2 regions of the Ureibacillus sp. FSL W8-0352 genome follow, and region 1 is predicted to be linked to the other one. Evidence: riboswitches for the same ligand, from Rfam matches in the RefSeq annotation. Region 1 holds a riboswitch; the other holds the start of a gene.

Region 1 (3,213 bases):
GTGGTGTGAGAGGACGGGAGCTAATCACTCCCTCCTACTCGATTTTTATCGCATTTATCCATAGACGATTAATATAGCAAATAAGGGTATCAAAGTATTGGTATTTTGAATGGTAAAGTGCACTTGTTCATCGAGGTACAATTGCTTTATAGGACTCAAGAGCATGTAATAGCTCCAAATAATGAATGTTTGGAATTTAGATGAGATAAAGTTGCTCGTTAAACCAAGAAATGCTCCAATCATTCCAAGTGTTAAGGAAAAAGCTTGATTTTTTAATGTCATCGATGCCCATTGCTGCAATGCAATGATGGTAAAACAAGTCAATGATGTACCCAATAAAAAAATGAATAGTAATTCGTAAGGTACATTTTATACATACCAAATGCCCAAATGAATAAAAATTAACAAATTCTTACAATAAAATGATTGAAGAACAAAAGAATTTTGCGAAATACATCTGTTTTTGATTCATCGAAAGGGTAAGTAACAGTTTCCACGTATCCCCTTTATGTTCCATATCACATATACGAGAAACGCAAATGGCCGATAAAATTGGCAAAAAAACACAGTTTAATGAAGAAATTGTTAATATCATTAACTCCCATTTTGCAGTTTCAGCGTATTTATCAAGCAACAAACTGTGAAGAAGCAAAGCAAATGATTCAATTGATTAAGCCTGATCTAGCAATTTTAGATGTGATGTTGCCAGATGGCGATGGATTCTATCTTATCGACCATTCGCCAATATTCGAATATACCTGTTATTTTTTCAACGGCAAGAGGAGAAGATGAGGATCGTTTGCTTGGGCTTGGACTAAGAGCTGATGATTATATAATAATAAAGAATGATTGTTTTAATACTTCATATTAATTCCTTTACAAATACTCGGAATACTCCTATAATATTACTAAATTAATAATAAAATAATGATTCATCTTCGGGGCAGGGTGAGATTCCCGACCGGCGGTATTAGAACGGTTGTTCTTAAGCCCGCGAGCTCTTTTTGAGCAGGATTTGGTGAGATTCCAAAGCCGACAGTATAGTCTGGATGGGAGAAGATGAAGGTACGGTCGTTTTTCGTTATGTAACCTAGACACGTGGCAATTATTGTGTTGGAAATTTTTGTATTAATCCAACGCGCTATTTTCCTATTCTCTTTTTGTCATGTGTAGCTTTTCGTGTACCCGTTTTCTCCCTTATGCTAGTTTGGCATAAGGGATTTTAATTTTTAACGAAGTCGACTATGTGCCTTTCTTCTTGCGAGTTGAATCAGCAAAGAGGAGAGAGTGCTAATGAACAAAATGAAATTGCGTTCTTTTGTAACAATCGCAATGCTATCGAGTATTTCATTTATTTTAATGTTTTTAAATTTTCCATTACCGTATTTTCCGGTATTTTTAGAGATTGATTTTAGTGATGTTCCTGCATTGATTGCGGCAATTACGATGGGACCTGTTGCAGGAATTTTAGTTGAATTCATTAAAAATATCTTGAATTGGCTATTTATGGGTGCTTCTACTGGGGTGCCAGTGGGACATATGGCAAACTTCGCAACAGGGATCTTGTTTATCATGCCAGTTTACTATGTATATAAAAGAACTAATTCAGTAAAAGGGTTAATCTTTGGACTGATAGCTGGAACATTTACGATGTCAATTGGCATGAGCGTATTAAACTATGTTGCTTTCCTGCCAATGTACACATATTTCTTAGGAATGGGTACATTTGATGTAAAAGAAACTATCGTTCTAGGAATTTTGCCATTTAATATTATCAAAGGTATTTTGTTGATGGTGTTAGTATTGATGTTATTTAGAACGATGAGAAATTGGATTGAAAATCAAAGAGCACAATATTTATTGCAAAAACAATAATAGAACATAGATCATTAGGGGTTTGCTGTTTTGTGCAAACCTCTTTTATTTTGAGTAAATTACGAATACACTTTTGAAGGAATTGTATGATTGCTTACATTATATTTCCGTTCGATCAATATTATAGAAAGTTTATATTGTTTTAAAAAATTGATATGATGTAATCATCATGTTTATTAGTTTAAAGTCATAAAGGAAGGAATTTTTACAATGGATCAAAATAAAGGGCAATGGACGAGTAAAATTGGATTTATATTAGCTTCGGCAGGGGCAGCCATTGGACTCGGCGCTATTTGGAAAATGCCTTATGTGACAGGTCAAAGCGGAGGGGGAGCTTTTTTCTTAATCGTTGTTATTTTCACCCTTCTCATAGGATTGCCAATGCTATTATCGGAATATATTATTGGTCGTAGCACTCAAAAAGAAGCAGTAACAGCATATAAATTATTAGCCCCCCATAATCTTCGCTGGTCTTGGATTGGGAAGTTAGGAGTTATCGGTTGCTTTATTATGCTATCCTTTTACAGTGTTGTAGGTGGATGGATATTTATATACAGTGGCGTTTCATTGGTTGGAGGAGTCATTGAGCCGAATGCCAATCCAGGAGATTTTTTTTATTATGTTATAGGGACGCCATGGATTACGTTGTTAGGTCTTGCACTATTTACTTTAGCAAATGTATTAGTCATTGCATTAGGAGTGCAAAACGGAATTGAAAAAGCCAATAAAGTTATGATGCCGTTATTATTCATTCTATTTATTATTTTAGTAGTACGCGGCTTAACTTTAGATGGAGCAGTGGAAGGGGTAAAATTTTTCCTATGGCCAGATTTTTCAAATATTACTGGGGAATCGTTATTGTTTGCTCTTGGACAGTCCTTTTTTGCACTGGCGGTAGGATTTTCGTGCCTTGTAACTTATAGTTCCTATTTAAAAAAGGAAGTTAGCATACCTCAATCAGCAACATGGGTTGTTGTGTTAACCATTTTGGTTTCATTTCTTGCTGGACTAGCAATTTTCCCAGTTGTCTTTACATTTGGAATGGAGCCAACTGAAGGACCGGGATTATTGTTTATGGTTTTACCTGCTGCTTTTAGTCAAATGGCTTTCGGTGAAGTATTTTTGGCGATGTTTTTGATATTATTTTTATTTGCAACGCTCACTTCATCTTTTAGCATGTATGAGATTATCGTTGCTGCGTTAATTGAGAAATTACATATTCGCCGCACGAAATTAACTGTCATTTTAGGAATCATCGTTTTTATTGTTTCGATTCCATCTGCATTATCTTTCAACGTATTAAGCAATGTGTCAATTTTTAATAAAAGTATTTTTGAT
Region 2 (3,213 bases), 1.5 Mb from region 1:
ACTCTTCTGCTGGACCGTTATAGTATTTGGCATGAGTAAATCCGTGGTTTTGTGCATTTTTTTTAGCATCTTCAATGGACTCAGGAACGATATCCATTCCACGTACTTCTTTTGCATCTTTCGCAAGCCATAAACCGATTGTTCCGACACCACAATAGGCATCTACAACTGTTTCTTTGCCAGTTAACCCCGCGGCTTTTTTGATTTCATCATATAAAACAACGGTTTGTTTTGGATTGAGTTGGAAAAATGCACGGGAAGATAAGTCAAAAGCAAGTTCTCCTAATTTTTCGTGTATCGTCTCTTTGCCGTCAAGTACAATGGTATCATCCCCAAAAATCAAGGAAGTTTTTGAAGGGTTGATATTTTGAGTGATGGAAACAATGCTTGAATCCAAATTTTTTATGCCTTGTACTAATTCCGCTTTTTTAGGAATTTCTTTTTTCGTCGTAACAAGGCAAACTTGTGTTTCTCCTGTTTGAATACCTGTACGAACGACAATGGTGCGAACAAATCCTTTTGATTTTCCATCATAGATTGGAATGTTCAGTTTTTGTAAAAGCTTTCGGATGCCGACAGTAATTTTTGTTGTTACAGGATGTTGTACGATGCAATCATTGATATTTAAGAGTTTATTCGTGCCTTCGACGAACAATCCGGCAGAAACATAGCTACCATTTTTTCGTACCTGGAAAGAGCTTTTATTTCGATAATGCCATGGATTGTCCATTCCAATAGTAATACGTATTTCTGCATTTTCAGCAATCTGTGGTACATATTTTTCTAAAGCTTGAATAACGATATCACGCTTTTCTTTTAACTGTCCTTCGTATGATAAGTGTTGTAATTGGCATCCCCCACATTGCTCATAAATTTTGCATGGAGGGGTTATGCGATTTTTTGAAGTTTCTCTAATTCGCACAATTTCCGCCTCGGCAAAATTTTTATGGATTTTTGAAACTTTTGCTGTGACGACTTCACCAGGAAGTGCTCCTTTTACGAATACAACATTCCGCTTGAAAAAGCCGACACCTTCACCATTGATTCCAAGTCGTTTAATTGTTAATGGAAATTTTTGACCGATTTCGATTTGCACTTTTTCAGACATCATTTCACGTCCTTTATTCAATCTTCAAATATTATAGCAATCGAATAAGGATAGGTAAAATTGCATATGTATGATTAGTGCAAGATAATAAATCAGTTGATTATGTGGATTTTCTCCGAAATAAGTGTTATTGTTATAGATAATTAAATATTTTTATATCCTTCGGGGTCGGGTGAAATTCCCAATCGGCGGTGATGAAGCAATGCTTCTAAGCCCGCGAGCTCTTTTGGAGCAGGATTTGGTGAGAATCCAAAGCCGACAGTGAAAGTCTGGATGGGAGAAGGATGGTTTGTAAAAAATACCCATTAATCGTTAGTTAATGGGCTAGTTTAGTATACCCTTTTTTACATCCTATCTCCCGCATATAAGCGGGAGTTTTTATTTAGGTATACGTGAAAAATTTGCCTGTACACAGGCTTTTTTGTCATGCCTAAAAATTCATCATTCTCCCAACCCCGTTAAGTTTTCGCTTAATGGGGTTTTTGCTTTTATTAAAAGAATGAGGGGGATTTACATGTTTACTGGCTTAATTGAAGACAAAGGAATTGTCACTGCTATTCAAAAAGACGAAAAAAGTATGAAAATCGTTATTCATTCTCCAAAAATTGTGTCAGATGCGTCTTTAGGAGACAGTATTGCTGTCAATGGCGTTTGTCTAACAGTTACTCATTTAACAAAAGATGAAATGACGGTAGATGTCATGCCGGAAACTGTAAAAGCCACAACGATTCATCAGTTAAAAAAAGGAGACTATGTCAATTTAGAAAGGGCAATGGCAGCTGGTGGACGTTTTGGTGGTCATATTGTGTCGGGTCATGTGGATGGAGTAGGAACGATTCGCAGCAAAAAGCCGGTATCCAATGCAGTGTATTACGAAATTGAGATGCCGAAAGAACTGTTAGAACAATGTATTCCTAAAGGATCCATTACGATTGACGGGACAAGTTTGACGATTTTTGGAGTTAGTGATACAAGCGTCACAATTTCTCTCATTCCTCATACGTATTCAGAAACGATTTTAGGAATGAAAGGGATTGGCGATCAAGTGAATATTGAGACGGATATGTTGGGAAAATACGTGTTACATCATTTAAAGAAAATCAATCAAAAAGAAGAATCAAAAATTACGTTAGAGTTTTTAACTCAAAAAGGATTTTAAGGATGGTGGTTTTAATGTTGAACACGATCGAGGAAGCAATTGAAGAATTGAAAAAGGGGAAAACCATCATCGTTGTGGATGATGAAAATCGGGAAAACGAAGGGGATTTAGTGGCTTTAGCAGAGCATGCAACACCAGAGACTATCAATTTTATGGCGACATACGGCCGAGGTTTAATTTGTACGCCCATCATAGAAGAATTGGCACAAAAATTGGATTTACATGCAATGGTTGCAAATAATACAGACAATCATCAAACAGCATTTACCGTTAGTATCGACCATATTAGCACGACAACAGGCATTAGTGCATATGAGCGTTCAACAACGATTTTAAAAATGATAGATGATGATGCGAAAAAAGAAGATTTTCGCAGACCAGGACATGTTTTTCCGCTTATCGCCAAGAAAAATGGAGTATTGGAAAGACAAGGGCATACAGAGGCTGCAGTTGATCTAGCTAGGATTGCAGGATCATTTCCTGCGGGTGTGATTTGCGAAATTATGGGGGATGACGGAAAAATGTCTCGCCTCGATGATTTATTGAAATTCGCAAAAGCACATGATTTAAAAATTATTTCAATTGAGGAATTAGTTCGTTATCGTTTCCGAAATGAAGTGGTTGTAAGTCGGGCAGCATCAGTAAATATGCCGACAACATTCGGAAATTTTCGAATGATTGGTTATGAAAATGATGTTGATGGATTGGAACATGTGGCATTAGTAAAAGGGGATATCCATGAAGGAGAAACACCGCTTGTACGAATTCATTCAGCTTGTTTAACGGGAGATGTTTTTCATTCAAAACGTTGCGATTGTGGTCCACAGTTAGAAAAGTCATTAGAGATGATAGAGAAGGAAGGAAAAGGCGTTCTATTATATATGCAACAAGAAGGACGCGGCATCGGATTAATTAATAAGCTCAAAGCATATGCATTACAGGAACA

Evidence for each region. Region 1 has a riboswitch for FMN ahead of NST98_RS01625 (ECF transporter S component). Riboswitches for the same ligand answer to the same signal wherever they lie in the genome.
Region 2: another riboswitch for FMN. It lies ahead of ribE (riboflavin synthase); the one in region 1 lies ahead of NST98_RS01625 (ECF transporter S component).

Annotation. Positions count from the first base shown of each region.
Region 1 covers NZ_JBBOQT010000001.1:321,000-324,212, forward strand. Annotated here, with positions in the region: gene NST98_RS01615 (hypothetical protein) at 55-336, opposite strand; gene NST98_RS17250 (ABC transporter permease) at 413-652, opposite strand; partial or broken gene NST98_RS01620 (response regulator) at 613-838, shown strand; FMN riboswitch at 931-1,065, shown strand; gene NST98_RS01625 (ECF transporter S component) at 1,294-1,875, shown strand; gene NST98_RS01630 (sodium-dependent transporter) at 2,086-3,213, shown strand, end outside.
Region 2 covers NZ_JBBOQT010000001.1:1,828,122-1,831,334, reverse strand. Annotated here, with positions in the region: gene rlmD (23S rRNA (uracil(1939)-C(5))-methyltransferase RlmD) at 1-1,108, opposite strand, end outside; FMN riboswitch at 1,263-1,397, shown strand; gene ribE (riboflavin synthase) at 1,623-2,267, shown strand; gene NST98_RS09395 (bifunctional 3,4-dihydroxy-2-butanone-4-phosphate synthase/GTP cyclohydrolase II) at 2,282-3,213, shown strand, end outside.